2 regions of the Micromonospora sp. USAFONa4 genome follow, and region 2 is predicted to be linked to the other one. Evidence: riboswitches for the same ligand, from Rfam matches in the RefSeq annotation. Region 2 holds a riboswitch; the other holds the start of a gene.

Region 1 (14,890 bases), 720 kb from region 2:
TCTCGTCCTGGCGGCGGTAGCGGCGGCCGATCGCCTGCGAGTCGTCGAACTCCACCACCCAGCGCTTGCGCAGGTCGGCGGCGAGGCCCTTCGCCTTCGGCGAGAGCGCCTCGTTGCGCGACAGCGGCAGCACGGCCACCTTGACCGGGGCCAGCCGCGGGTCGAAGCGCATCACCGTGCGCTTGTCCACGCCGCCCTTGGTGTTCGGCGCCTCGTCCTCGTCGTACGCCTCCAGCAGGAACGCGAGCACCGCGCGGGTGAGGCCGGCGGCCGGCTCGATGACGTACGGCATCCAGCGCTCGCCCTTGGCCTGGTCGAAGTAGGACAGGTCGACGCCGGAGTGCTTGCTGTGCGTGGAGAGGTCGAAGTCGGTGCGGTTGGCGATGCCCTCCAGCTCCGCGAACTCGGTCCCGCCGAACTGGAAGCGGTACTCGATGTCGACGGTGCGCTTCGAGTAGTGGGAGAGCTTCTCCTTCGGGTGCTCGTAGAAGCGCAGGTTGCTCTCCGACAGGCCCAGGTCGAGGTACCAGTTCCAGCGCTCGGAGAGCCAGTACTCGTGCCACTGCTCGTCCGAGCCCGGCTCGACGAAGAACTCCATCTCCATCTGCTCGAACTCGCGGGTACGGAAGATGAAGTTGCCCGGGGTGATCTCGTTGCGGAACGACTTGCCGGTCTGGGCGATGCCGAACGGCGGCTTCTTGCGGGCGACCGTCTCGACGTTCTTGTAGTTGACGAAGATGCCCTGGGCGGTCTCGGGCCGCAGGTAGTGCATGCCCTCCTCGCTCTCGACCGGGCCGAGGAAGGTCTTCATCAGGCCGTTGAACATCTTCGGCTCGGTGAAGGTGCCCTTGTTGCCGCAGTTCGGGCAGTTCAGCTCGGTCAGCGAGGCCGGCGGCTTGCCGTGCTTGGCCTCGTACGCCTCCTCGAGGTGGTCGGCCCGGAACCGCTTGTGGCACGACTGGCACTCGGTCAGCGGGTCGACGAAGGCGTCCAGGTGGCCGGAGGCGGCCCAGACGTCGCGGGCCAGGATCACGGCGGAGTCGAGGCCGACCACGTCGTCGCGCTGCTGGACCATGGTCTTCCACCACTGCCGGCGGACGTTCTCCTTGAGCTCCACGCCGAGCGGACCGTAGTCCCACGCCGACCGGGTGCCTCCGTAGATCTCGCTGGAGGGGAAGACGAAGCCTCGGCGCTTGGCGAGGCTGACGACGGCGTCGATACGGTCGGCTGGCATGTTTCCTCCTACGCCGACTGGCGGTCGGCGGGGACGCGGTAAGGACGGAAGGAACAGTTCGGGACAACGGTACGACCCGTGCCGTCCCGGGCCCAGCAGAATACCGGGGGCGGGTCAGCTCACCCCGCACACCTCCATGCCGCCGGTCTGCTGGTCCTGCCCGAGGGTGACCTCCTGCCGGTCCTGCCGGCCGCCCGTGTAGGTGACGTCGACGGGCACGGTGAGGGATACGGCGTCCACGTCGCCCACCCGGAAGGTCGCGATCTGCGGCTCGGCGGCCACCCGGCGCTCGAACTCGCGGCGTGACTCGCGCCGCTGCGCGTCGTCGCAGAGCTGGTCGTACGCCGCGCCGTACTTCCGCTCGACGAGCGCGCGGTAGTAGTCGGTGGAGACGGTGCGTCCCTGCTCGCGCACGGCCTGCACCCCCGTCACGGCCAGACCCACCACGGCCGCGCCGCCACCGCCGCAGCAGAGCAGCACGGCGAGCGCCCCGGCGCCCAGCCCGAGCCAGAGCCGGGTGTTGCGCCCCTCGGTGGGCGGCGCCGCGAACGGCGGGGTGACCCCCGGCCCGGCCGGCGGGGCGGGCACGCCCGGGTCCGCCGGCGGGCCGGGCACGGCGGGCGGCTGCGCCCCCTGCTGGCCGGGCGACGGAGGGTACGCCGGCGGGGTCGCCGGTCCGGGAGCGGTCATGCAAGCAATGTAGTGCCCGCAGGCTCAGCGGTAAGGACCAGCGGCCCGATCGCTGGCGGCCGGGACGACGTCCCCGCCCGGGGCGGCGGTGGCGAGCGCCTCGTACGCCGACGGTTCGTCGAGCGACTCGGCGAGCAGCGGCACGGCGGTGATCTTGACGTCGAAGCCGCCCAGCGCCCGCCGGTAGGTGCCGACCGACTCCCACTCGGTGACCAGGCACCAGTGCCGGGGGTCGTCCAGCGCACGCACCAGTTGGCCGCGCAGGTAACCGGGGCGGGCCGCGAGCGCGGCGAGGGCGGCGTGCGCCCGCTCGGTGAACTCGTCGGCGACATCGACGTCCACCACGAACCGGTTCGTCACCAGCACGGGGTTCCTCCTCGTAGAGTCTGTGGGATGCAGCGTACGCAGAGCCGGATGCCGGCCCGGTTGGCCCGGGCGAACCCGACGACGGTGTTCCTGGTCACCCTCGTGCTGGTGCTTGTCGCGTTCTTCACCCCCGGCGTGGTCGGCGGGCTGTTGACCCTGCTGCTCGCCGCGGCCGTTGCCGCGCTGCTGGTCACCACCTGGTCGGTGCAGACGGTGCCGACCCGGGTGATCCGGCTGGTGGCGCTCACCCTGCTGGTCACCGCGGGCCTGGTGAAGCTCCTCTGACATGCAAGCATGCGTTTTTGACAATCATTATCGTTGTCGCGGACAGTTCACGACATGAACATCCGCTCCGCCCCGCGCACCCTGGCCGTCGCCACCACCGCCCTGCTCGCCCTGGGTGGCGTCACGGCCTGTTCCGACGACGGCACGACCGGCGCCGACCCGCAGCGGGTCGACGTGGTGGCCGCCTTCTACCCGCTGCAGTTCCTCACCGAGCGCATCGGCGGCGACGCGGTGAAGGTGAGCAACCTGGTCAAGCCGGGGGCGGAGCCGCACGACCTGGAGCTGAACCCGGGCCAGGTCGGCCAGGTCGCCGAGGCGGAGCTGGTCGTGCTGCTCAAGGGCTTCCAGCCGGCGCTGGACGAGGCCGTCGAGCAGAACGCCAAGGACCGCGCGTTCGACGTGTCGACCGTGCAGCCGCTGCTGGACGCCGCCGCGGGCGGCCACGACCACGACCACGAGGGTGAGGAGCACGCCCACCCCGAGGAGTCGGGCAAGGCCGAGGAGCCCGGCCACGAGGAGGGCGGCGCCAAGGACCCGCACCTCTGGCTGGACCCGACCCGCCTCGCCACGGTGGGCGACAAGCTCGCCGAGCGGCTCGGCCGGGCCGACCCGGACCGCGCCGCCGACTACACGGCCCGCGCCAAGGCGCTGCGCGTCGAGCTGGAGAAGCTGGACGCCGAGTTCACAGCCGGGCTGAAGACCTGCCAGCGGCGGGAGATCGTGGTGAGCCACACCGCCTTCGGCTACCTGACCGGGCGCTACCAGCTGGAGCAGATCGGCATCACCGGGCTGAGCCCCGACAACGAGCCGTCCCCGCAGCGCCTGGCCGAGGTCGCCCAGGAGGCCCGGGAGCACAAGGCCACCACGATCTTCTTCGAGACGCTGGTCAGCCCGAAGGTGGCCGAGACCATCGCCGCCGAGGTCGGCGCGAAGACCGCGGTGCTGGACCCCCTGGAGGGGCTGTCCCCCGGCGGCGGCGACTACCTTTCGGTGATGCGCACCAACCTTGCGACCCTGAGGACGGCGTTGAGCTGCTCGTGACAACCCCAGTCATCACCGTCGCGCACGGGGTGGTCGGCTACGACGGCCGCCCCGTGCTGCGCGACGTCTCGCTGACCGTGACCGCCGGCGAGGTGGTCGCGGTGCTCGGCGCCAACGGCTCCGGCAAGTCCACCCTCATCCGCGCCGCGCTCGGCCTGGTGCCGCTCAGCTCCGGGTCGGTCACCCTCTTCGACCGCCCGTTGCGCCGCTTCCGGCAGTGGCACCGCATCGGGTACGTCCCGCAGCGCCTCGGCGCCGGCAGCGGCGTACCGGCCACCGTCCGCGAGGTGGTGGCCTCCGGCCGGCTCGCCCGGCGCGGGGTGCTGCGCCCGGCCGGCGCGGCGGACCGGGCGGCGGTGACCGCCGCGCTGGAGGCGGTCGGGCTGGCCGACCGGGCCCGCGATCCCGTGGCCACCCTCTCCGGCGGGCAGCAGCAGCGCACCCTGATCGCCCGGGCCCTGGCCGGCCAGCCGGAGCTGCTGGTCCTCGACGAGCCGACCGCCGGGGTCGACGCCGCCAGCCAGGAGGCGTTCGCCGAGGCGCTGCACGGCTTCGTGGCCGGCGGTGGCACGGTGCTGCTGGTGGCCCACGAACTCGGGCCGCTGCGGCCGCTGATCAGCCGGGCGGTCGTCGTACACCAGGGTGGGATCTGTCACGACGGCGCGGTGCCCGAGCCCGCCGGCCACCACGCGGAGCCCGACCACGACCACGTGCACCCGCACGGTCCCGACGAGCCCGCCGGGCTGTGGAGCAGCTGAGATGGAACTCTTCCAGTACCCCTACATGCAGCGGGCCCTCATCGGCGCGCTGATCATCGGCCTGGCCGCCCCGGCGCTCGGCATCTACCTGGTGCAGCGGAAACTCGCCCTGATCGGCGACGGGGTCGGGCACGTGGCGCTCACCGGCGTCGGCGCGGGCCTGCTGCTCAACCGCTCCCCCGTGCTCGTCGCGGTGGCCGTGGCGACCGCCGGCGCGATCACCATCGAGCTGGTCCGCGCCCGTGGGCGCACCTCCGGCGACCTGGCCCTGGCCCTGCTCTTCTACGGCGGCATCGCCGGCGGCGTGACGCTGGTCGGGCTCTCCGACAGCACCAGCGCCAACCTCAACGCCTACCTGTTCGGGTCGCTGACCACGATCTCCCCGCAGGACCTGACCACCATCGCGGTGCTCGGCGTCGCGATCGGGGTGACCATGCTGGCGCTGCGCCCGGCCCTGTTCGCGGTCTGCCATGACGAGGAGTACGCCCGCGTCTCCGGCCTGCCGGTGCGCACGCTCAACCTGCTGCTCGCCGTGGCCACCGCCGTCACGGTGACGATCGCCATGCGGGCCGTCGGGGTGCTGCTGATCAGCGCGCTGATGGTGGTGCCGGTGGCCACCGCGCAGCAGGTGACCCGGGGGTTCCGCAGCACGATGGCGGCGGCGATGGCGCTCGGGCTCTTCGCCGCCGGCTCCGGGGTCTGGGTGGCCGCGAACGCCGACACCGCCCCCGGCGCCTCGGTGGTGCTGATGGCGATCGCCTCGTTCGGGGTGGTCGCGGTCCTCGGCGCGGCGTGGCGGACGCTGCGCAGGCGGCGCACCCCCGCCGCCGCGCCCGCGCCGGAGCCGCACGAGGTCGTGCTCCACTGATCCTGGTCAGCGCCGTGTCGGTGGGATTGGTTACCGTTACAGGGTGACCGACGGATCAGGCTACGACGCCTTCGAGGGCGCGAGCGAGCTGCTGCGTGCCCTCTCGGCACCGATCCGGCTGGCCATCGTCAGCGAGCTCGCCGAGGGCGAGCGCTGCGTGCACGAGCTGGTCGACAAGCTCGGCGCCGCCCAGCCGCTGGTCTCCCAGCACCTGCGGGTGCTGCGGGGCGCCGGCGTGGTGCGCGGCTCCCGGCGGGGTCGCGAGATCGCGTACGCGCTGGTCGACGAGCACGTCGCACACATCGTGGCCGACGCGGTGAGCCACGCCGGGGAGGGATCATGATCATGACGGGTTCCACGGTCCGCAACACCCGGCAGCGCTCGGCGGTGAGCGCGCTGCTCGGCGAGCTGGAGGGCTTCCACAGCGCGCAGGAGCTGCACGCGATGCTGCGCGAGCGCGGCGAGCGGGTCGGGCTGACCACCGTCTACCGCACGCTCCAGGGGCTCGCCGACACGGGCGAGATCGACGTGATGCGCCCGCCGGGCGGCGAGCACCTCTACCGCCGGTGCAGCGAGGGCCACCACCACCACCTGGTCTGCCGGACCTGCGGCCGCACCGTGGAGGTGGCGGGGCCGACGGTGGAGAGCTGGGCCGAGCGGGTCGCGGCGAAGCACGGCTACGCCGACGTCAGCCACACCCTGGAGATCTTCGGCACCTGCCCGGCCTGCGCGAGCTGACCCCGCCCGTAGCGCAGTCCGCCGGGTCCGCCCGTAGCGCTGGCCACCGCCCGCCCGCCGCGGCGGGCGCGGGTCCGACCGTTGCGACGTCCACCGGCCCCGTTGCGTCGGCGCCCGCCGTCCGCCGGGCGGAGTGCCGTCGTTCGCGCCGTGCCAGGGGCCCGCGCACGTGGCACGCTGTCCGGCGTGAAGATCTACGCCGATCGTTTCCCGACCGCCGTCCGACAGTTGATCACCGACCTGCTCGTCGTCGCCTGGGTGTACGGCGCGATCCGTGGCGCGCTGTGGCTGCACGACCTGGTCCAGAAGCTCGCCGTACCCGGACAGAAGCTGGAGGGTGCCGGCGGCGGCCTGGCCGACAACCTGGCCGACGCCGGCGGCAAGGTCGGCCGGGTGCCGCTGGTCGGCGACGAGCTGACCGCGCCGTTCGAGCGGGCCGCCACCGCCGCCCGCTCGCTGGCCGAGGCGGGCCGCGACCAGCAGGAACTGGTCGACCAGCTCGCCCTCGCGCTGGCCGTCGCCGTGCTGGTCTTCCCGCTCGGCCTGGTGCTCTTCGGCTGGCTGCCGCTGCGGGTGCGCTGGATGCGCCGCGCCGGCTCGGCCGCGAAGCTGGCCGCCGCGCCCGCCGGCCGGGACCTGCTCGCCCTGCGCGCGCTGGCCACCCAGCCGCTGGGCCGGCTGACCCGGATCGCCCCCGACGTGGCCGAGTCGTGGCGGCGCGGCGACGACGCCACCGTCGACGCCCTGGCCGCCCTGGAACTACGCCACCTCGGCCTACGCGCCAATCGCTGACCCCTGCCTCACCCGCCCCGGCCCAGCCCAGCCCAGCCCAGCCCGGCGATCATGCAGTTATGGCGCCCGGAACGACCACTCTCGTCGCTTCTATGAAGCTCCACAACTGCATGATCGACGCCAGAGTGAGGGGGCGGGGCGGGGAGGCTGGTCAGGAGGAGGGTGGGGGCGGGGGTGGGATGCGGCGGCGGGTGTCGGCGGCGGTGGACGGGCCCGGCGACCAAGGGGCCACCCAGGGGAGGTCGTCGGCGGGGGTGATCACGCCGTCCTCCAGCGCGGCGTAGCGCCCGGCCAGGATCCGCTTCGCGGCGGCCGTGTCGACGGAGTCAGTGTTGTCCCACAGGGCGGTGAAGAGCGCGTCGACGCGTACCCGGGCCTGCCGGCAGAACAGGTCGGCCAGCTCGACGTTCTCGGGGCGGGTGTCCCGCTCGGCGTAGGCGCGCACGCAGACCGCCGACATCGCGAACAGCTCCGCACCGATGTCCACCACCCGGCCGAGGAACGCCTGCTTGCGCTCCATCTTTCCCTGCCAGCGGGACATCGCGTAGAACGTCGAGCGGGCAAGCTTTCGCGAGGCGCGCTCCACCTGCCGCAGGTGGCCGGCGAGCGGGCCGAACTCGGCGTACGCCGATGGGCGCTGCCCCCGGCCGACGGCGAGGGTGGGCAGCCACCTCGCGTAGAACGCGCCCGCCCGCGCCCCGGCCTTCGCCTTGCGGCCCAGCCCGGCGTCCGGGTCGATGATGTCGCCCGCGACCGACAGGTGCGCGTCGACCGCCTCCCGGGCGATGAGCAGGTGCATGATCTCGGTGGAGCCCTCGAAGATGCGGTTGATCCGCAGGTCGCGCAGCAGCTGCTCGACGGCGGCCGGTCGCTCGCCCCGCGCGGCGAGGGAGTCGGCCGTCTCGTAGCCGCGACCGCCCCGGATCTGCACCAGCTCGTCGGCGATCTTCCAGGCCATCTCGCTGGCGTAGAGCTTGACCAGCGCCGCCTCGATCCGGATGTCGTTGCGGTCGTCGTCGGCGAGCAGGCAGCAGAGGTCCAGCATGGTCTCCATGCCGTACGTCGTCGCGGCGATGAAGGACAGCTTCTGGGCCACCGCCTCGTGCTCGCCCACGGGCCGGCCCCACTGCACCCGGTCTACGGCCCACTCCCGGGCCACGTTCAGCGCCCACTTGCCGGCGCCGACACACATGGCCGGCAGCGACAGCCGTCCGGTGTTCAGGGTGGTCAGCGCGATCTTCAGGCCCTTGCCCTCGCCGCCGATGACGTTCTCCTTCGGTACGAAGACGTCGTGGAAGCGGGTCAGGCTGTTCTCCAGGCCGCGCAGGCCGATGAAGGCGTTGCGCCGTTCGACCGTGATGCCCTCGCTGTCGCCCTCGACGACGAAGGCGGTGATCCCGCCGCGCCGCCCCTCGGCGGCGGGCACCCGGGCCATCACCACGAGCAGGGAGGCGACGGTGCCGTTGGTGGCCCACAGCTTCACGCCGTTGAGGCGGTAGCCGGTGCCGTCGGGCGTGGGCTCGGCGGTGGTGGCCAGCCGGGCCGGGTCGGAGCCGACGTCCGGTTCGGTGAGCAGGAACGCCGACACCTCACCTGCGGCGAGCCGGGGCAGGAAGCGCTGCTTCTGCTCGGCGGTGCCGAACATCTTCAGCGGCTGCGGCACCCCGATCGACTGGTGTGCCGAGAGCAGCGCGCCGATCGCCGGGCTGACCGAGCCGGCCAGCATGAGCGCCCGGCAGTAGTGCAGGTTGCTGAGCCCGAGCCCGCCGTACGACCGGTCGATCTTCATGCCGAAGGCGCCGAGGCGGGCCATTCCTTGGAACACCTCGTCCGGGATGGACGCGTCCCGCTCGATCGCGGCACCGTCCACCTCGGAGGCCAGGAACTCGCGGAACCGGCCGAGGAACTCGTCGGCGCGGGCGACGTCCGCCGGGTCGGAGCGCGGCCAGGGGTTGATCAGGTCGAGCCGGAACCGGCCGAGGAAGAGTTCCTTGCCGAAGCTGGGACGGTCCCAGGAGGACTCCCGGGCCGCCTCGGCGACCTGTCGGGCCTCCTTCTCGGAGACCTGGCCGGCCTCGGTCGGCAGGGGTCCGGCCGCGCCGGCAGCGGGCGGGGTGTCGGCGGCGGCAGGCGGGTTGCCGGCGGCCGCAGGCGGGGCGTCTGGCGATGGCGGCGGCTGGTCGGCGCCTGATCCGTCGGGCGTGGGTCGGCTGTTGTGTGTCGCGGTCACGGCGGCCCCCTCGAACCTCGGTCCGGATGCGTCAACGTGCTCGACGAACAGCACGCTACCCCCGGGTGTTACCCAGGGGTAGCGATTGGTAAATATCGAGTTGTGTCGACCTTCGTCAGTCGCTGAGGGACCGTGGCTCGTTCTCGTCGTCGTCGTCATCGTCGTCGTCGCCCCAGTTGCGGCGGGAGAACGGCAGGAACGCCCAGAAGGTGAGGAACCAGAGGCCGGTGAGGCCGCTGAGCACCAGGGCGATGCTCCGGTCCAGCACGAAGTCGGTGATCAGCAGCACCGCGCTGACCATCGAGATCAGCATGAAGGCGAGCCCGCCGCTGGCCATCCGGTGGGCGAACCGGACCAGCTCCGGCTTGCGGCCCTGCCGGAACAGCGCGCGGTGGAACGCCACCGGAGAGATGATCATCGCGGTGGCGGCGGCCGCGGCCAGCAACGCGACGATGTAGACGTCCTTCTGGAAGCCGCTCGTACGGGTGAAGCCGTTGCTGAACGGCAGGGTGAGCAGGAACGCGAAGAGGATCTGCACGCCGGTCTGGGCGACCCGAAGCTCCTGGAGCAGGTCGGCGAAGTTGCGCTGCCAGCGCTGCTTCTCGGTTTCCTTGGACACGCGCTACCTCCGGTCAGACGGTACTGCCGGCGGGGGCGGCCGGCGGCAGCATCGCTGATGCCCCACCCGTCGACGCGCGAAACCGACTCACGTCACTGTCTGGCGCGCCGGTTCCGGGTCGACCGTCATGCGGCCGGCCGTAGCCACAAGGCGTCAGGAGCCGCGGCGGATCCGGCCCGCGTACCGGGCCTCGAGGGCGTTGTTGTGCTCGTCGCCCCCCGCGATGTTGGCCGACAGGTAGACCGGGGGCCGCTCTCCCGCCGCCAGCAGCCGCGCCACCACCTCGACCGTGATCTGCTGCGCCAGCAGCGCCGCGGTGATCGACGAGACCGCGCCGACCGCGCCCCCGCCGGGCAGTGGCAGCGTCGCGTCGCCGTACGGGGCGCCGTTGTCGAGCACCACGTCGGCGAAGTCGGCGAGCTTGCGTCCCGACGGGTGGCGCGAGGTCATCTGCCCGGAGTGCTGCGCCGAGGTGATCGCGACCAGCCCGTGGCCCTTCTCCCTGACCAGCGACGCGAACTCCACCATCGCGCCGTTCACGCCCGAGTTGGAGGCGAGCACGAAGACGTCCCGGGGGCCGACCGGGGCCAGTTCGTAGAGGCGGTGCGCCACCGCCGGGTCGCGCTCCAGCAGCGGCCCGAGCACGTCGACCGGGGCGCCGCCGAGCAGCACCAGGTCCCGCAGGGCGATGCGGTTCGTCGGGACCAGCCCGCCGGCCCGCCCGGCGATCTCCATGGCCAGCGCCTCGGAGTGGCCGGTGCCGAACGCGTGGACCACGCCGTCGGCGCGTACCGCCTCGGCGATCAGGTCGGCGGCCCGTCCCACCGCCTCGCGCTGGCTCTCGGCGACCCGGTGCATCGTGTCGGTCACCACGGCCAGGAAGTCCTCGGCCTTCACCGTCGTGTCTGCTCGGTCCATGTCGTACCTCCGTCAGGGGTGGGCCCGGCGTCCGCCGGCCGGTGTCGCGGGGAAGGTCAGACCGGGTCGTGCACCCGGGCCAGGATCGCCTCGGCCAGCGCGGCGGGCGCCTCGTCGGGGATCCAGTGGCTCACCCGGGGCAGCTCGACGAAGCGGTAGTCTGCGGTCACGTGCTCGGCGCACGCCTCGGCGGCGGTCCGGCCGATCGCGATGTCGCGACCGCTCCAGACGTACGTGGTCGGCACCGCCACCGGCCCGGTGGCGGCCAGGTCCCGGCGGGACATCGCGCGGTACCAGTTCAGGGCGGCGGTCAGCGCACCCGGCTCGCGCATCGGGTCCGCGTACGAGGCCACCCGCGCGTCGTCGCCGACCCCGTGCAGCATCCGGCGCAGCCCGGTCGCGCCCAGCACCAGCAGCGCCTTCTCCGCCGTGCCCGGCTTGCGGAACACCGTCATGTACGCCGAGCGCGCCTTCTGCCCCGCGTCCTCGGCCAGCGCCCACGCCATGGCGGCGGGGTGCGGCACGGAGACCGCGGTCAGCGTGCGGACCCGCTCGGGATGGTGGGCCGCGACGGCCCAGGCCACGACCGCGCCCCAGTCGTGCCCCACCAGGTGCGCCGCGTCGACGCCCAGCGCGTCGAGTACGCCCACCGCGTCGGCGACCAGCTCCGGCAGCCGGTACGCCTCGACCGCCTCGGGCCGGGCACCCGGCGAGTAGCCGCGCTGGTCCGGCGCGTACGTGCGCAGGCCCGCGGCGTGCAGCGCGGGCACCACGTCGTCGAACTCCCCGCCGTGCTGGGGGAAGCCGTGCAGCAGCAGGACGGGCGTGCCGCCCTCCGGTCCGCCGACGCGGACGTCGAACGTGAACCCCCGGGCCTCGATCCGCATGATCGTGAGCCTACCCAGCGCCGCACCCGGCCGCCCGGGACTGCCGGGCCCACCTGTCACTCGTACTGTTGCCGGGGAACGGGCACCTGCCGCCAGGACTCCACGTCCAGGTAGGGAATCTCGGCGTCGTTGACCGGGTCGCGGGCGATGCGGTCGCTGTAGCGGCCCGTCACCTCGATCCAGGTGTCGTCGGCGAGCCCGTCGGGGGCGGCGCCGGTCAGGCCCAGCTTGACGGGCCGCCCGTCTGCGGCGCAGCAGGAGAGCACCATCCGGGCCAGCAGCGGCCGGCCGTCGGGGCCGGTGGTGACGAAGCCGGTCAGCTGGACCCGGCGCTCGCCGATCGAGGTGCCCCGGTCGAACAGGGCCCGGGAGGCGTAGTCGAGCACGGCCACCCGCACCGGGTCGCCGGCGGGCAGCGGCGGGTAGTCGGACGGCTGCTGCCGGGTGGTGACGGCGGTGCCGGCCTGCCCGGCCGCGTACGAACCCAGGGCCGGCGGGGCGACCAGCAGCAGGCCCAGTACGGGCAGGATCAGCAGCCAGCCGACCCGCGGCTCGCGATGCCCGTGCCCGTCGTCACCGCCGTGCCCGCCGTCGCCGTCGCCGTCGTGGTCGTGGTCGTGGTCGTGGTCGTGGTCGTGGTCGTGGTGAGCGTCGGGGCCGGGTGTGCGCCGGGGCCGCCATCCACCGGCCGGGCCGTCGTGGTGGCCGGCGGGCGTGCGCCGAAGGAGCGGGCGCAGCTCGTAGAAGAGGGTCATGACCGCGGCGGCCACCAGCAGCAGGCCGGCGGCGATCAGGAAGGGCCGCAGCCCCTCCTTGACGTAGCGCAGGTGCAGGTCGGTGAGGCTGGCCCGGACCACCGCACCGCCGAGCAGCAGCAGGACGACCGCCTGCGCCTGCCGGTTCACAGCAGCACCGCCCCGGTCGCGGCGGCCACGGCGACGGCCACCGCGAAGGTGGTCGGGGCGAACCGCAGCGCGAACCGCCGGCCGAAGACTCCGGCCTGCATCGAGATGAGCTTGAGGTCGACCATCGGCCCCACCACCAGGAAGACCAGTCGGGAGGTCAGCGAGAACTGCGACAGCGAGGCGGCGACGAAGGCGTCCGCCTCGGAGCAGAGGGAGAGCAGCACGGCCAGCACGGCCAGCGCGAGCACCGACAGCACCGGCTCGTCGGCGAGCGTCTGCAACCAGCGCTCCGGCACCACGACGTTGATCGTGGCGGCGGCCGCCGCGCCGATGACCAGGAAGCCACCGGCGTGCGTGACGTCGTGCCGGACCGCCCCCCAGAACGCCTGCCCGCGCGGGCCGCCGTCCAGCTCCGGCCGGCGCGGCAGCCGGATCCAGTCGGCCCGGCCGAGGCGCAGCCACAGCCAGCCCATGACCATCGCCACGAGCAGGCTCGCGACGGCCCGCCCGAGGACCATCGCCGGGTCGTCGGGGAAGGCCACGGCGGTGGCGGTGAGCACGATCGGGTTGATCGCCGGGGCGGCGAGCAGGAACGCCAACGCGGCGGCCGGGGTGACCCCGCGCCGGATCAGCGACCCGGCGATCGGCACCGCCCCGCACTCGCAGCCGGGCAGCACCACGCCGGCCGCGCTGGCCACCGGCACCGCGAGCGCGGGGTGCCGCGGCAGCGCCCGGGCCCAGAACGACCGGGGCACGAAGACGGCGATCACCGCGGAGAGCAGCACCCCGAAGACCAGGAACGGCACCGCCTGCACCATGACCGAGACGAAGACGGTGGTCCAGGTCTGCAACCGGGGCGCGGAGAGGGCCCGGGCGAGCGGCTCGCGGAAGACGACCAGCAGGATCAGCAGGCCGGCGAGGACCTCCACCGACCCGACCCGCCGGTCCGGGCCGCGGGGCGCCGCCGGCCTCTCCTCGCGTACGCCCGGAGCGGCCACGCCCACCGCACCCGGGTGCGACCCGTCCGGCGCGCGACGGTCAGCCTCGGATGTCACGTACGTGTCCCTCTGCCGGTTCTCCAGTGGCCGCCCGAGGGTACCGGGCCGGAACGGACGGCGTCGATCGACCGCGCTGGTGAGCTGCGGAAAGATCACTTTGCCCGATGATCTTCAAAGGTGTTAGCGTCGGGCCACAACTTCACATCCGACAGGGGAGCGCACAGCGCTGAGAGTGCGGGCACCGCCCGCAGACCCTCGAACCTGATCTGGGTAATGCCAGCGCAGGGAGTTCGGTCGACCTCCAGCCGCGTCGACGTCCGGCACGTTCCGGGCGCGGCGTGCGTCTTCTCCTGGTTCTCGTTCGGGACTGGGAGCAATCATGCGAGACAACAACACCGCCACCCGGTGGCGTACCGTCGACGTCGTCGTCGCGGCCGTGATCGCGGTGGCCTTCGGCGTCATCTTCTGGGCCTGGGGCCTGCTGTGGCGGGCCGTCGACCCGGCGTTCGCGTTCTTCCCCGCCAGCCAGGCGATCATGTACGGCGTCTGGCTGGTTCCGGCCGTCCTCGGCGGTCTGGTGATCCGCAAGCCCGGCGCGGCGCTCTTCTGCGAAGCGGTGGCGGCGACGGTCTCCGCGCTGCTCGGTTCGGAGTGGGGCGGCGTCACCATCGTCCAGGGCCTGATCCAGGGGCTCGGCGCCGAGCTGGCCTTCGCCGCGTTCCGGTACCGCTCGTTCCGGCTGCCCACCGCGCTGATCGCGGGCGCGCTGACCGGCCTCGGCGCGGCCCTGTTCGACTTCTTCGTCTGGAACACCGAGTACGCGCTGGGCAGTTACCGGATCCCCTACGCCCTGCTCACCATCGTCAGCGCCACGATCGTCGCGGGTGCCGGCGGCTGGGCCCTGACCCGCGCCCTGGCCACCACGGGCGCCCTGGACCGCTTCCCCGCCGCCCGAGACCGCACCCCAATCTGACCCCCCACCCCCACCCCCACCACCCGGCCGCGTTGATCATGAAGTTGTTGCCACGACACGCCGTGCCGGACGACAACAACCTCATGATCAACGCCCGCGGGCGGGCAGGAAGGAAGGGGGCGGCGTGGGGGCGGTGACGTTGCGGGGGTTCGGGTGGCGGCATGCCGGGCGCCGGGCCTGGGCCGTGCGCGGGGTGGACCTGCGCGTGGAAGCCGGGGAGCGGGTGCTGCTGCTGGGGCCCTCCGGGGCCGGCAAGAGCACGCTGCTCGCCGCGCTGGCCGGGCTGCTGCCCGAGGACTCGGGCGAGCAGGAGGGCACCGTCGAGATCGACGGGCTCGACCCCCGCAAAGGCCGGGAGCGGGTCGGCATCGTCTTCCAGGACCCGCAGACCCAGCTCGTGATGGCCCGCAGCGGTGACGACGTGGCGTTCGGGCTGGAGAACCGCGGCACCCCCGCCGGGGAGATCTGGCCCCGCGTCGACGAGGCGCTGACCCGGGTCGGCTTCCCGTACCCCCGCGACCGCCCCACCGCCGCGCTCTCCGGCGGCGAGCAGCAGCGGCTCGCCCTGGCCGGGGTGCTGGCCCTGCG
Region 2 (14,890 bases):
GCCGCCCAGGTCGAAGCTCACCGCGTCACCCGCCCTGGGCGGCGCTGAGCACCTCGACGCGGTCGCCGTCGCGCAGCACGGTCGCCGGCCAGCCCGTACGCGGCACCACCTCCCCGTTGACCGCGACAGCGAGGCCGCGCTGCTGGTCGGTGACCGCGCGGACCAGGTCCGCCACGGTCGAGCCGCCGGGCAGGCTACGCCCGGCACCGTTCACCGTCAGTTCCACGTGTGCTCCTCCTCGGATGCGGACAAGTCGTGACCGAACCGGGCCGGGCTGAAGGGGGCGAGCAGTGGGTCCGCCGCACCCGTGACGACCAGCTCGGCGATCAGGTCGGCGGTGACCGGGGTGAGCACGATGCCGTGCCGGTGGTGTCCGGTGGCGGCGAGCACGCCGGGCCGGCCGGGCAGCGGGCCGAGGATCGGGGCGTTGTCGGGGGTGCCGGGGCGCAGGCCGGCGAGCGTCTCCACCAGGTCGTACTCGGCCAGCTCGGGCAGCAGGTCGACGGCGGCGCGGAGCAGGCGCAGCACCGCCCCGGCGGACACGTCGGTGTCGGAGCGCTCCTCGACGGTCGCGCCCACCACCACCTCCCCGTCGGCGCGGGGCACGAGGTAGACGTGCTCGCCGTCGGCGTACCCCCGGATGACGTGCCGGAAGCCCGGCGCGCCGCCGCCGGGCGCGCGGAGCCGGACCACCTGCCCCTTCACCGGCCGCACGGGCAGCCCCGTCAGGGCCGCCGCGCCGCAGCCGGCCGCGACCACGGTGACCCCGGCGTCCACGTCGGACAGGGAGCGCACGGCGGCGGGCACCAGCGTGGCGCCGGCCCGCTCGGCGGCCGTGCGCAGCGCGGGCACGAGCCGGCGCGGGTCGACCTGGTGGTCGGTGGCGGCGAACGCGCCGCCGCGCACCCGGGGCGCCAGCGCCGGCTCGCGGTCCCGCAGCGCCGACGGGCGCAGCGGCGTCACCGGCAGTCCGATCCCCTGCTGGTACGCCCACAACCGGCGCGCCTCGGCCAGGTCGTCGGCGGTGAGCCCGACCATCAGCGTGCCCTCGGTCCGGTAGCCGACGTCCACGCTGGCGGCGGCGGTCAACTCGGCGGCGAAGGCCGGCCAGCGGGCGGCGGAGGCGGTCAGCAGCCCGGTCAGCTCGTGCTCGCCGAAGTACGCCTCCGCGACCGGCGCGAGCATCCCGGCGGCGACGTGGGACGCGCCGGAGCCCGGGGCGGGATCGTGCACGACGACCCGCAGTCCGCGCTGCGCGCAGCGCCAGGCGACCGCCAGCCCGACCGGCCCCGCCCCCACCACGGCGACGTCCGGTCGGTTCAGCACCCCAGCGCTCCCAGCAGCTCCGCCGTCGCCCGACCCGGATCCGCCGCCCCGGAGAGCGCCCCCACCACCGCCACCCCGTACGCCCCGGCGGTCAGCAGCGCGGGCACCCGAGCGGCGGTCACGCCGCCGATCGCGACGACGGGCACGTCCACGGCGTCGGCGACGGCGCGTACCCCCGCCGGGCCGATCGGCGCCGGCAGCCCCGCCTTGGTGCCGGTGGCGTGGCAGGGGCCCACGCCCAGGTAACTGGCCCCGGCGGCGACCGCCTCGGCGGCCGTCCCCGGCTCACGGGCGGTGGCGCCGAGCACGGCGGTCGCGCCGAGCACCCGGCGGGCCGCCCCCACCGGCAGGTCGTCCGCGCCGACGTGCCCGCCGGCGGCACCCGCCGCCAACGCCACGTGCAGCCGGTCGTTCACCAGGCAGGTGACGTCGTACGGGGCGCAGAGCGCGACCACCCGGCGGGTCAGGTCGTACGCCTCCCGGTCGGTGGCGTCGTCCTCCACGCGGACCTGCACGACCAGTTCCGCCCGGGCCACCGCGAGGGCGGCCCGCAGCACGGTGAGCGGCTCCCGCCCGGGTCGGGTGTCGGTGATGAGATGCAGTCGCCCGAGGGACGGCACGGCAACACTCCTCCCTGCGCCGGCATTACCCGGATCAGGTTCGACGGTCGGGGGCTGACAGCCCCCCTCTCAGCCCGGTCCACCGGGCTCCCGTGGGTCACTTGCGGGTGTCACCGTACGACGGATCGCCGGATCCGCCAAGGTCGGGACGCGGATTTCACATCGACCGCCCGAAGCCGAGGGACGGGGCGGCGGGTGACCGTCCCGTCACGCGATGCTGTCCGGATGCCCTCCGCCGCCCGGGTACCACCCCGCCTGGCCTTCCTGCCGTTCCGGGCCAGCGCCGCCATCGCCGACGGCCTCCTGACCCGCGCCATGCTGCGCGCTTCGGCCTGGCAACGCCTGCTGCCCGACGTGTACGTGCACCGTGACGCGCTGCGCGCACCTGACCATCGGCTCTGGTGCGATGCGGTGGCCCTCCTCCTGCCCGCTGGCGCCGCGATCGCCGGAACGAGTGCCGCGTACCTGTGGGGCGTCGACCTGTTGGCCCGGGACGCGCCGGTCAGTGTCCTCCTGCCTCGCTCGGCGAGACTGCGTCCGCATCCCCGACTGTCGGTCACCCGTTCGCACCTGCCGGAAGGCGACCTGACCTGCTTCACCGGCCTACCGGTCACCACACCACTGCGGACGGCGTTCGATCTCGGGCGACAGGCTCCGCGCGCCGAGGCTCTGGTGGCCGTCGACGCGCTGATGCACCGTCGGGTGATTGGGCTGCCGGCCCTACGGGCCTACGCCGACGCTCGTCGTCGTTGGCCCGGACTGCCACTGCTGCGGGAGGTGCTGGCGTTGGCCGAGCCCCTGAGCGAGTCGCCGATGGAGACCCGGTTGCGGTTGCTCCTGCTCGACAGCGGCCTGCCTCCACCCACGGCGCAGCACGACGTTCGCGACTCCCGAGGGCGGCTGGTCGGCCGGGTCGATCTGGCGTGGCCGACGCTGCGTGTCGCGGTCGAGTACGACGGCGACCACCACCGGGAGCGCGTCCAGTTCCGGCAGGACGTCGCCCGCCTGAACGCGCTGCGCGCGGCCGGCTGGATCGTCCTCCGCTTCACCGCCGACGACGTGCTCCGAAACCGGAACCGGACGGTACGCCTCGTCACCGCCGCCCTCCGCGAACGCCACGCCTCCGCCTGACCGCCCTCGGTGACAGCCCTGACGGTTCGACCCCAGCGGCGGGCACGTCCGCTCCGGCACCACCCCACTACAACGACGAGCAATGCCGACGGGTGGAACACCAAGCACGTCTCCCGGGGCCGGAAGGGTCTGTGGTGTTCCACCCGTGGCAGCCCGGGCAAGGGTGAGCGCTCAGAAGGTTGCGCGCAGGGCTTCGAGGTCCTCGTCGGTGGGCTGCCAGGTGCCCGCCGCCGCGTTGGCGCGTACCTGCTCGGGCGTGGTGGCGCCGGCGATCACCGAGGTCACCGCCGGCTGGGCGGCCAGCCCGCCGATCGCCACCTGGAGCATCGACAGCCCCCGTTCGGCGGCGTACGCCTCGATCGCCTCGATGGTGTCCCAGTCGGCGGCGGCGAGCCGTTCGGCGTACCGGCCGCCACCGGCCAGGCGGCTGCCTGCCGGCGGGTTCTCGTCGCGCTTGTACTTGCCGGTGAGCAGCCCGTTGGCGAGCGGGAAGAACGGCAGCAGCCCGAGGCCGAAGCGCTCGCAGGCCGGCACCACCTCGGCCTCGACGCCGCGCTCCAGCAGGCTGTAGTGGTTCTGTGCGCTGATGAACCGGGACCGGCCGTTCGACGAGGCCACCCAGTCGGCGTCGGCGATCTGCCAGCCGGCGAAGTTGGAGTTGCCCAGGTAGCGGACCTTGCCGGCGCGGACGAGGTCGTCGAGCGCGGCGAGCGTCTCGTCGATCGGGGTGCCCGGGTCCGGCTCGTGCATCTGGTACAGGTCGATGTGGTCGGTGCCGAGCCGACGCAGCGACGCCTCCACCGCCCGGGCGATGTAGCGGCGGGCGCCCCGGGCGCCGAAGTCGGGGCCGTTCATGCCGTTCATGTCCATGCCGAACTTGGTGGCCACCACCACGTCGTCGCGCCGGCCCTTGAGCGCCTGGCCCAGCAGTTCCTCGGAGCCGCCCTGCGGCTCTCCGTAGATGTCGGCGGTGTCGAAGAAGTTGATCCCGGCGTCGAGCGCGGCGTCGACCACCGCCCGGGTGCCGTCGAGGTCGAGCTTGCGGCCGAAGTTGTTGCAGCCGACGCCGACCACGGACACCACGAGCCCGGAGTCGCCCAACCGGCGGTAGGTCATCTCAGTCACGAGATCCACCCTATGCCGGCCGATCCGGGTCGGTGGGGATCACGCCACGTCCCAGACCGGCTCGGGTGTCTCCACCACCTCGTTGTCGCCCCGGAAGAGCACGAACCGGTCGAAGGTGCGGGTGAACCAGCGGTCGTGGGTCACCGCCACCACCGTCCCCTCGAACGCGGTCAGCCCGGCCTCCAGCGCCTCCGCCGAGGCCAGGTCGAGGTTGTCGGTGGGCTCGTCGAGCAGCAGCAGCGTCGCGCCGGACAGCTCCAGCAGCAGCACCAGGAAGCGCGCCTGCTGACCACCGGAGAGCGTGCCGAAGCGCTGGTCGCCCTGCCCGGCCAGCTCGTACCGGCTCAGCGCCGCCATCGCGGCGTGCCGGTCCATGCCGGTCCGGTGCTCGTCGCCCCGCCAGAGGATCTCGACGAGGGTCTTCGTCATCAGTTCCGGCCGGTCGTGGGTCTGCGAGAAGTGCCCGGGGCGCACGCGCGCGCCGAGCCGGGCCACCCCGTCGTGCACCACCGGCGCGAGCGCGGCAGCGCCGTCGACCGGTCCGTTGGCCGGGTCGGGGTCGGTGCCGCCCCGGGCGAGCAGCCGCAGGAAGTGCGACTTGCCCGTGCCGTTGGCCCCGAGCACCGCGACCCGGTCGCCGTACCAGATCTCCAGGTCGAACGGGAAGGTCAGGCCGTCGAGCTCCAGCTGCTCGCAGATCACCGCGCGCTTGCCGGTCCGCCCGCCGGTGAGCTGCATCCGGATGTCCTGGTCCTTCGGCGGTACGGGCGGCGGCCCGGCCTCCTCGAACTTGCGCAACCGGGTCTGCGCGGCCTGGTAGCGCGAGGCGAGCCCGTCGTTGTACGCGGCCTTCTGCTTGTACATCAGCATCAGCTCGCGCAGCTTCTGGTGCTCCTCGTCCCACCGCCTGCGCAGCTCGTCGAGGCGGGCGTGCCGGGCCAGCCGGGCGGAGTGCCAGCTCGCAAAGCCGCCCGGGTGCACCCAGGCGCTGCCGCCCTCCACGGCGACCACCCGGTCGGCGGTCTGGGCGAGCAGTTCCCGGTCGTGCGAGACGTAGAGCACCGACTTGGTCGACTCCCGCAGCCGCCCCTCCAGCCACCGTTTGCCGGGCACGTCGAGGAAGTTGTCCGGCTCGTCGAGGAGCAGCACCTCGTCGGGGCCGCGCAGCAGCAGTTCGAGGGCGAAGCGCTTCTGCTGGCCGCCGGAGAGGGTCCGGACGGGCCGTTCCCGGGCGCTCTCCCAGGGCAGGCCGAGCACGATGGTGGCGACCGTGTCGAAGAGCACCTCGGCGTCGTACCCGCCGACCTCGCCCCAGGCCGCGAGCGCGTCCGCGTACGCCAGCTGGGCCTTGCCGGCGGCGGTGCTGTACTTGCCGCGGACCTCGGCGGCGCGCATGGCCCCCTCGGTCTCGACCAGCCGGCGGCCGGCGTCGCGCAGCGCGGGCGGCGCCAGCGACAGGGCCAGGTCGGCCAGCGTCGACTCGTCGCCGATCATCCCGATGAACTGGCGCATCACGCCCAGCCCGCCGGCGCGCGCGATCGCGCCGGTCTTCACCGGCAGGTCGCCGGCGACCATCCGCAGCAACGTCGTCTTGCCCGCGCCGTTCGGCCCGACCAGGGCCACCTTGGCGCCCTCCCCGACCCGGAACGACACGTCGGAGAAGAGTTCCCGGCCGTCGGGAAGGATGTGCCCGACCGCTGCCACGTCCACGTATCCCACGCCGGCATCCTGCCCGAGCACCGCCGGGCGGCCCAACCAATTACCGGGTGACCCGCAGCACGCGGTAGCCCTTCTGGCTAGCGTGGCGCCCCACCTGCCAGCCCTGTTCGACCAGCCAGCGCTGCAACGAGTCCCCGCCGAGGTAGCGGGCCACCACCAGCCAGGCGACGCCGTCCGGGGCGAGGCGCGGCAGCCAGCGCAGCAGGATCGCGTGCAGTTCGTCCTTGCCGACGTGGATCGGGGGGTTGGACCAGATCTCGGCGAAGGTCAGCTCGGCGGGTACGTCGTCCGGCGCGGCGACGCGTACCCGGTCGGCCGCGCCGACCCGCGCGGCGTTGGCCGCGGTGAGCTCCCGGGCCCGTTCGTTGACGTCGACGGCCCACACGGTCGCCGTGGGGGCGGAATCCGCGAGTACGCAGGTGATCGGGCCGAAGCCGCAACCGAGGTCGAGCAGGGCGCCGGTGGTGTCGGTGGCCGGCAGGTCGGCCTTGCGCAGCAGCACGGCCGTGCCGGGGTCGAGGCGGGCGGCGGAGAAGACGCCGGCGGAGGATGCCAGGGTGTAGTCGCGGCCGGCGACGGAGAACTCGACCTCGCGCGGGTTGGCGGCGGTCGTGGGCTCAACGGTGAAGTAGTGTTCGCCGGTCACGCCGGCAATTCTCGCACCGCCGCCGGCCACGCCGTCGCGGACCCGACCCGGCCCGGCCCGGCGCCGGTGCCCAGCACGAGCCGAAACGACTCCGCCCACAATTTCCCATTATTCACACCTAAAGGGACAATGCCTCCTACTCTGGGCGGCATGGTGTATCGGTACGAGTCCGATGAGGACGCATTCATGGAGTACCCGGAGCCCGGGTCCGACGGGCCGGTGCTCGGTGCTGGTCCGCCTCCCCCCGCCGGCCCCTCCCCGTCCCGCTTCCCGACGCCGTCGCTGCCCCGCGCCAACCGGGTCGTGCTGCCCTCCGCCGCGCCGGAGCCGGTCCGCGCCGCGGTGCAGGTGTCGCCGCCGCCCGCCGCCGCGCCGGAGCCGGTCCACGCCGCGGCGCAGGTGTCGCCGCCGCCGTCCGCCCATGTGCGGGCGCCCGCCGAGGGGCAGTCGCCGGCCCGGCCGCCCGCGCCGGTCGAGGCCTATCCGCCGGTCGAGTCGGCCACGCCGGTCGAGCCGCCGCCGTCAGCCGAGCGGTCGCAGCGGGGTGGCGGCGGCAGGTGGTGGCAGGTCGTGGTCGGCGGCGCGGCCGTCCTCGCGCTGCTGGCGCTCTGCGGCCTCGGTGCCGCCGCCCTGCTGGCCGAGCGCAACGGGACGCCGCAGAACACGCCCACGTCCCAACCGGAGGCGGCCGAGTCCGCCGACGTCGGGGCGCAGCCGCTCGACTCGCGGGACACCGACCAGGCGCCGCTGACCGCCAAGGAGCTCTTCCCCGGCAAGCAGCTCGTCGTCGCGGACGGGGAGCCCGCCTACAAGGTGTTGAAGAGCCAGTCCAGCGCCGCCTGCGCGGTGGCGGCCACCGGTGAGGTCGCCGACCTGCTGGTCCGCCTCGGCTGCACCCAGGTGGTCCGGGCCACGCTGCGGACGCCCGACGGCGGCCACCTCGTCACCACCGGCCTGTTCAACCTGACCGACCGGGCCAACGCCGAACGCGCCCGGGACCGGATCCGGTTGCTGCTCGACGAGCGGGAGGGCCGGTTCCGGGGCATGGCGGCCGACGACGAGAGCGCGGCGATCGCCACCGCGCCGGCCCGCGTCGGCTGGCAGGTGCGCGGCCACTACCTCGCGTACGCGGTGGTCACCCGCAGCGACGGCGAGACGATCGGGTCCGGCGACACGAAGGCCCGGGAGATCCTCTTCGACATGATCGAGCTGCACCTCAATCGGGGCGTGCTGGAGCGCCGGGCGGACGGCGGCACGGCCGGCCAGCCGACCGACGAGGGCGCGAGCGACACCGGCAGGCAGGACGGGGGCGACTGACCGGGCCGCGGCGGCGAACGCGCGCAACGGGTACGTGGGCCACGGCCGCGTACCCGTTCCGCGTCCCGCCCCCGGCCACCTACGTCCGGAGCTCGACCCGGTGTGCCCGCAACAGGTCAAGCATCCGGTCGTGCGGGACCGCGTACTTGACCCGCCCCTTGACTCCGACGGTGGTGCGTGCCATGAACATCGAGTTCAGCAGTGCCTCCTCCGTGGCCTCCAGCACCGCCGCGAAGACCGGCTCCAGGTCGGACTCCGGCGCCGTCGGTGCCTGCGTGTCGGCGGTGGAGAACGCCAGGGCGTAGTCGCCGCTGCCGCCGGCGAAGTCCGAACCGACCCGCGCCATGGCGAAGATGGCCCGGCGGGCCACCCGACCCAGCTGCCGCGCGTCGAGGCGGCCGTCCGTGGCGACCACGATGACGCAGGAGTTTCCCGGTTGCTCCGGCCGGCCCGGCAGCGACAGGCTCGGCACTCCGACCTGCTCGGGCCGAATCGGCACCCCGCACACCTGTAGCAGACCGGAGAAGTTGGACTGCACCAGCACACCGACGGTGACGGCGCCACGGGAGGTCGTGGCGAGCCGCGAGGACGTGCCGATGCCGGCCTTGAAGCCGAGGGCCGCCGTGCCCGTACCGGCGCCGACGGCACCCTCCGCGGGCAGTCCGCCGCGGGCCTCCGCCAGCGCCGCGAGGACGTGCTGCTCCCGCACCGGCCGCGCCCGGATGTCGGACAGGAACCCGTCGTTGGTCTCCGCCACCACCGGGTTCAACGACTCGACCGTCTCCCGGCCCGGCTGCCCGAGCATGTACGTGACCAGCGCGTCCGCGGCCCGGAACGTCGACAGCGTCGCGGTCAGCACCACCGGCGTCTCGATCTCGCCCAGCTCGGCCACCTGGGTCGAGCCGACCATCTTGCCGTGCCCGTTGCCCACGAACAGCCCCGCCGGCAGCGACCGGTGGTCGGTCAGCTGGTCCGGGACGATCGCCGTCACCCCGCTGCGGATGCTGTCCCCGTCCACCAGCGTGGTGTGGCCCACCCGCACGCCGGGCACGTCGGTGACGGCGTTCAGCGGTCCCGTCGGCAGCGTCCCGACGACGATGCCGAGGTCCCGTCCACGGCGAGGTTCCTGCACGGCTTCCACTCCTTGACGCTCGACGATCTCTGCCGGGTGCCGGGAGGCCGGCCCCGGGCGGTCAGCCCTCCACGGGTACGCGCAGCTGCCGGGTCGCCTCGGCGCGGCGGGCGTACTCGGCCGGGTCATCGGGGTAGCCGACGGCGACCAGGGTCAGCCCGTGCGCCGGCGCCACGGTCACCTCGCTTGAGCGTTCCCGGCGGGCCAGCAGGCTGCCCGGCCACCCGGCCGGCCGGCGCCCGTCGCCGGCGACCAGCATGGCGCCGACGAGGCTGCGCACCATCGCCTGGCAGAACGCGTCGGCCTGCACGGTGGCCACGAGGATCCCGTCCGGGTCCCGCCGCCAGTCCAGCCGGGTCACCTCGCGCAGCGTGGTGGCGTTCTCCTTGCGCCGGCAGTACGCGGCGAAGTCGTGCTCCCCCACCAGCCCGGCGGCGGCGGCGTTCAACGCGGTCAGGTCCAGCGGCTTCGGCCAGGCCAGGATCTCGTGCCGGCGCAGCGGCTCGGCACCCCAGGTGGCGTCGGTGACCCGGTACTCGTAGCGGCGGAAGGTGGCCGAGAACCGGGCGTCGAAGTCGGCGGGCACCTCGGCCATCGCGCGTACCCGGACGTCGGTGGGGAGCAGCCGGGCCAGTCGGCGCAGCAGCCGTCCGTCGTGCTCCCGCCATACGGCGGCCGGCAGGTCGAGGTGGCAGACCTGCCCGGTGGCGTGCACCCCGGCGTCGGTGCGACCTGCCACGGTCAGGCCGGTCGCCGTACCCGCGCCGAGGACCAGGTCGAGGGTCTCCACGAGCACCCCGGCGACCGTGCGCCGGGTGGGCTGGGCGGCCCAGCCGGAGAAGCCCGACCCGTCGTACGCGACGTCCAGCCGCAGCCGGATGCGCTCGTCCACTCGTACCTCCGCCTCACGGGGTCGGGCCCGGCACCCCACGAGGGGTGCCGGGCCCGACGGTGGCCTGGATCAGGCCTTGTCGTTCTCGCCGGCCTCGTCGCTGTCCTCGCGGGCGGCGGCGGTGTCGCCGGACGCCGACACGGGTGCCTCGGCGTCCTGGTCGCCCGAGTTCGACTTCGGGGCCTCCTCGGCCGGGGCGAGCGCCTCGACCTTGTCCTGCTGCGCGGCCTTGCGGGCGGCGGTCTTCTTGTTCGCCTTCGGCTCGGCGACCTGAAGCTCCTCGACCAGCTCGATGATCGCCATCGGCGCGTTGTCACCCTTGCGCGGACCGGTCTTCACGATCCGGGTGTAGCCACCGTTGCGGGTGGCGAACCGGGGGGCGATCTGGTCGAACAGGGCGTAGACCACGTCCTTGTCCTTGACGACGCCCAGCACCCGCCGGCGGGACGCCAGGTCGCCGCGCTTGGCCTTGGTGATGAGCTGCTCGGCCAGCGGACGCAGCCGCCGGGCCTTCGTCTCGGTGGTCTTGATCTTGCCGTGCTGGAACAGCGCAGTGGCCAGGTTGGCCAGCATCAGCCGCTCGTGCGCGGGGCTGCCGCCGAGGCGGGGGCCCTTGGTGGGCGTGGGCATGCTTGGTGCTCCTCAGGTGTGGCGGCAGCGCGGACTAGAGCTGCTCGGTCTCGCGATAGTCGTCGGTGTCGTAGTCGGCCTCGCCGAAGGCGTCCACGACGTGCGCCGGGTCGAAGTTCGGGGCCGAGTCCTTCAGCCCCAGCCCCATCCCGGCGAGCTTCATCTTGACCTCGTCGATCGACTTCTGACCGAAGTTGCGGATGTCGAGGAGGTCGGCCTCGGTACGCCCGATGAGCTCACCAACGGAGTTGATGCCCTCGCGCTTGAGGCAGTTGTAGGAGCGGACGGTCAGGTCCAGCTCCTCGATCGGCAGCGCCAGGTCGGCCGCGAGCTGGGCGTCCTGCGGGGACGGCCCGATGTCGATGCCCTCGGCGGTCTCGTCCAGCTCCCGGGCCAGACCGAACAGCTCCACCAGCGTCGAGCCGGCGGAGGCCAGCGCGGTACGCGGGCCCATCGACGGCTTGGTCTCGACGTCGATGATCAGCCGGTCGAAGTCGGTCCGCTGCTCGACACGGGTCGCCTCGACGCGGTACGTCACCTTCAGCACCGGCGAGTAGATCGAGTCGACCGGGATCCGGCCGATCTCGGCGCCGGCCTGCTTGTTCTGCGCCGCCGTGACGTAGCCACGACCCCGCTCGACGGTCAGCTCCATGTCGAGCCGGCCCTTGCCGTTGAGGGTGGCGAGCTTCAGGTCCGGGTTGTGCACCGAGACGCCGGCCGGCGGCTGGATGTCGCCCGCCGTCACGTCGCCCGGGCCCTGCTTGCGCAGGTACATGCTGACCGGCTCGTCGTGCTCGGAGCTGACGCAGAGCTCCTTGATGTTCATGACGAGCTCGACCACGTCCTCCTTGACACCGGGGATCGTGGTGAACTCGTGCAGCACGCCGTCGATCTTGATCGAGGTGACCGCCGCACCCGGGATCGACGACAGCAGCGTGCGCCGCAGCGAGTTGCCCAGGGTGTACCCGAAGCCCGGCTCCAGCGGCTCGATGGTGAACCGGGACCGGGTCTCGTTGATCGACTCCTCGGAGAGAGTCGGTCGCTGGCTGATGAGCATGTCTTCTCTTCTCTTCCGGGGCGCCCGCCATATGACGCCCACGACAAACTGTTCCGGTGGCCCGCCCCGGAAGGGCGGGCCACCGCAACGAGCTCCGACTACTTGGAGTAGAGCTCGACGATCAGCTGCTCCTGGACCTGCGTGTCGATGACCTGGCGGGCCGGGAGCGAGTGCACGAGCACCTTCATCTGGCTGGGGATAGCCTCCAGCCACGCCGGAACCGACTTCGAGCCGGCCTCGGCCTGCGCCACGATGAACGGGGTGAGCTCCTTGCTCTTGCCCCGGACCTCGATGATGTCGTGCTCCTTGACGCGGAAGGACGGGATGTCGACCTTCTTGCCGTTCACGGTGAAGTGACCGTGCTTGACGAGCTGGCGGGCCATGTCCCGGGACTTGGCGTAGCCGGCCCGGTAGACCACGTTGTCCAGCCGCGACTCGAGGATCTGCAGGAGAACCTCACCGGTCTTGGCCTTCTTGCCCACGGCCTCTTCGTAGTAGCCGCGGAACTGCTTCTCCAGCACGCCGTACACGCGACGGGCCTTCTGCTTCTCACGGAGCTGGAGCAGGTACTCCGTCTCCTTCGTGCGGCCGCGGCCGTGCTGCCCGGGCGGGAACGGCCGGGACTCGAACGGGCACTTCGGGCCATCGCACTTGCTGCCCTTGAGGAACAGCTTCATCTTCTCCCGCCGGCAACGGCGGCAGTCAGCACCGGTGTAACGAGCCATCTCTCTCTAACCTCTCAGACCCGGCGACGCTTCGGCGGACGGCACCCGTTGTGCGGCTGCGGCGTGACGTCGGAGATCTGCCCGACCTCGAGCCCGGCTGCCTGCAGCGAACGGATGGCGGTCTCCCGGCCGGAGCCGGGTCCCTTGACGAACACGTCGACCTTGCGCATGCCGTGCTCCATCGCCCGGCGCGCGGCGGCCTCGGCGGCCAGCTGCGCGGCGAACGGGGTCGACTTGCGGGAGCCCTTGAAGCCCACCTGGCCCGAGGAGGCCCAGGAGATGACCGCACCAGTCGGGTCGGTGATCGACACGATGGTGTTGTTGAAGGTGCTCTTGATGTGCGCCTGCCCGTGGGCGACGTTCTTGCGTTCCTTGCGCCGGACCTTCTTGACGGCGGCTCCGGCACGAGCCTTCGGTGGCATAAGTCTGTGCGCTCCTAGTTACTTCTTGCCGGGCTTCTTCTTGCCGGCCACGGTCCGCTTCGGGCCCTTGCGGGTCCGCGCGTTGGTCTTGGTCCGCTGGCCACGCACGGGCAGGCCCCGGCGGTGCCGGATACCCGCGTAGCAGCCGATCTCGACCTTGCGGCGGATGTCAGCGGCGACCTCGCGGCGCAGGTCGCCTTCAACCTTGTAGTTGCCCTCGATGTGGTTACGGAGCTGGACCAGCTCCTCGTCCGTGAGGTCCCGGACGCGCTTGTCCGGCGAGATGCCGGTGGCAGAGAGCGTCTCCAGGGCCCGGGTGCGACCCACGCCGAAGATGTAGGTGAGCGCGATCTCCATCCGCTTCTCGCGGGGGAGGTCGACGCCGACTAGACGTGCCATGTGCGGGCGTACTCCTCGTGATGTTCTGGCGGAGGTGTGGACCCGTCCCACCCCGCTACCGACCGTTCCGCCACCGGCGTCGTGCGCCGGCGACCAGGTCGGTCGCTGCCCGAGCGGGCCCCGGCCTCCGACCGGGGGTCAACCGCGATGAGGTACGCGATGCGCACCGCCCGCGGCTGGGACGAGCATGTGATTCGGTGTCTGGATCTGCGGCCCGGACCGATTTCGACCGACCGTTGTCACACGGCCGGCCGGAACTGGTTCAGCCCTGGCGCTGCTTGTGGCGCGGGTCGGTGCAGATGACCATGACCCGGCCGTGCCGGCGAATGACCCGGCACTTGTTGCAGATCCTCTTGACGCTCGGCTTGACCTTCACGGTTGCCTTACTTCCCATCTGGCCCGACGACGCGCCGAGGCGCGACACCGGACGTCGAAGACGGACACGGGGACGTCCCGGCCGCCGTCAGGCTTACTTGTAGCGGTAGACGATGCGCCCGCGGGTCAGGTCGTACGGCGAGAGTTCGACGACGACCCGGTCCTCCGGCAGGATGCGGATGTAGTGCTGCCGCATCTTGCCGCTGATGTGAGCCAGCACCTTGTGGCCGTTCGCGAGCTCCACCCGGAACATGGCGTTCGGCAGGGGCTCGATGACCCGACCCTCGATCTCGATGGCTCCGTCTTTTTTCGGCATGTCCTCCGCTGTCCTGACGTCGGTTACTCCGGACGGCCCACAACGTCTTACACGGGCCACCGATCAAGATCAGATTGCCCGCGCCAGCCGCGGCTCCGGCTCCCACCGAAGCGCAGGGTGGGCATGCCGGAGTGGACGCTGTGCGCCGATCAGAAAGTGTACGCCCGCCTGCGGGCCGTCGCCAAACCGGCCGGGAATCGGTGCGTCGAACCGGACGGAACGGGCGATTCACACCTCGGCGTCGGCCTCGCCGGGTCGGCCTTCCCGCTGGGCCGGCGGCAGCTCCCGCACCGGGCTCCGGCTCCCCTCCTCGGCGGCAGCCAGCTCGCGCTTGCGCGCCCGCTTCGCCCGGCGGCGCTCGCGCCGTCGCTCCCGCTGCTCAGCCTGCCGCCGCGGCTCCCCGCCGACGAGGCCGGCGACCGTGCGCACCACGAGCACTGCTCCCCACGGCCCGGCCACCCAGACGGGCCAGAAGTAGAGCAGATCCGTGGAGAGCGCGGACGTCACCGCCCAGACGGTCACCGTGATCGCGACCACCCGCAGGTACGGCAGCCACACCTCGGCCAGCCACCGGGCCGTCACGGACGAGGTCGCCGACGACCGGACATCCTCCGCCGGCGACGGGGCGGCCTCCCGCCGCGTGGCGAGCTCCGACGCCGCCGGGGACGCCGGCGCCGGCAGGTCGACCACCAGCGCGTCCAGCTCGCCGTACGTGCGGGCGGCGTACGCCCGCTGCAACCGCTCGTCGTACTCGTGCAGGTCCAGCCGGCCCTCGTCGACGGCCACCCGCAGCCGCTCCGCCACCGCCTGGCGGTCGGCGTCGGCGGCCCGCATCCCGTCGCGTCCCTCCATGCCCGCAAGCATGCCACCGCTCCACCAGCCGCTGCCCCTCCCGCCGCTCCGAGCCTGAGGCGCAGGAGGGAACCCCGGCCGGCGGTCGGGGAGGCGGTGCGCCGGAGCCCCGACTCGTGCCGGTCCGGCATCGCGCAGCCGAGCCCCGCGACTTTGGCCCTCCGCGTGCGTCGCCGTCCGGGCCCTCGGTGTGCGTCGCCGTCCGG

The links. A riboswitch is a leader RNA that binds a small molecule or an ion and turns the genes downstream of it on or off. The one in region 2 is predicted to bind thiamine pyrophosphate.
Region 1: it holds a riboswitch for thiamine pyrophosphate, as region 2 does, so the genes downstream of both, AC0OO9_RS07530 (ECF transporter S component) here and thiE (thiamine phosphate synthase) in region 2, are expected to answer to the same signal.

The regions. Positions count from the first base shown of each region.
Region 1 is NZ_CM170072.1:1,813,296-1,828,185, forward strand. Features, by position in the region: gene AC0OO9_RS07450 (glycine--tRNA ligase) at 1-1,234, opposite strand, end outside; gene AC0OO9_RS07455 (Rv0361 family membrane protein) at 1,349-1,822, opposite strand; gene AC0OO9_RS07460 (antibiotic biosynthesis monooxygenase family protein) at 1,949-2,290, opposite strand; gene AC0OO9_RS07465 (hypothetical protein) at 2,318-2,575, shown strand; gene AC0OO9_RS07470 (metal ABC transporter substrate-binding protein) at 2,630-3,616, shown strand; gene AC0OO9_RS07475 (metal ABC transporter ATP-binding protein) at 3,613-4,374, shown strand; gene AC0OO9_RS07480 (metal ABC transporter permease) at 4,376-5,242, shown strand; gene AC0OO9_RS07485 (ArsR/SmtB family transcription factor) at 5,286-5,585, shown strand; gene AC0OO9_RS07490 (Fur family transcriptional regulator) at 5,588-5,980, shown strand; gene AC0OO9_RS07495 (hypothetical protein) at 6,167-6,772, shown strand; gene AC0OO9_RS07500 (acyl-CoA dehydrogenase family protein) at 6,924-9,002, opposite strand; gene AC0OO9_RS07505 (DUF6328 family protein) at 9,118-9,621, opposite strand; gene AC0OO9_RS07510 (sugar isomerase domain-containing protein) at 9,775-10,539, opposite strand; gene AC0OO9_RS07515 (alpha/beta fold hydrolase) at 10,596-11,426, opposite strand; gene AC0OO9_RS07520 (TIGR03943 family putative permease subunit) at 11,483-12,331, opposite strand; gene AC0OO9_RS07525 (permease) at 12,328-13,329, opposite strand; TPP riboswitch at 13,530-13,635, shown strand; gene AC0OO9_RS07530 (ECF transporter S component) at 13,709-14,302, shown strand; gene AC0OO9_RS07535 (ABC transporter ATP-binding protein) at 14,427-14,890, shown strand, end outside.
Region 2 is NZ_CM170072.1:2,531,812-2,546,701, forward strand. Features, by position in the region: gene AC0OO9_RS10720 (thiazole synthase) at 1-21, opposite strand, end outside; gene thiS (sulfur carrier protein ThiS) at 26-226, opposite strand; gene thiO (glycine oxidase ThiO) at 217-1,326, opposite strand; gene thiE (thiamine phosphate synthase) at 1,320-1,946, opposite strand; TPP riboswitch at 1,941-2,049, opposite strand; gene AC0OO9_RS10740 (DUF559 domain-containing protein) at 2,172-3,077, shown strand; gene AC0OO9_RS10745 (aldo/keto reductase) at 3,249-4,211, opposite strand; gene AC0OO9_RS10750 (ATP-binding cassette domain-containing protein) at 4,242-5,921, opposite strand; gene AC0OO9_RS10755 (class I SAM-dependent methyltransferase) at 5,962-6,567, opposite strand; gene AC0OO9_RS10760 (hypothetical protein) at 6,718-7,884, shown strand; gene AC0OO9_RS10765 (P1 family peptidase) at 7,964-9,016, opposite strand; gene truA (tRNA pseudouridine(38-40) synthase TruA) at 9,078-9,908, opposite strand; gene rplQ (50S ribosomal protein L17) at 9,978-10,538, opposite strand; gene AC0OO9_RS10780 (DNA-directed RNA polymerase subunit alpha) at 10,573-11,595, opposite strand; gene rpsD (30S ribosomal protein S4) at 11,694-12,320, opposite strand; gene rpsK (30S ribosomal protein S11) at 12,335-12,742, opposite strand; gene rpsM (30S ribosomal protein S13) at 12,761-13,141, opposite strand; gene rpmJ (50S ribosomal protein L36) at 13,404-13,517, opposite strand; gene infA (translation initiation factor IF-1) at 13,611-13,832, opposite strand; gene AC0OO9_RS10810 (DUF1707 SHOCT-like domain-containing protein) at 14,061-14,684, opposite strand.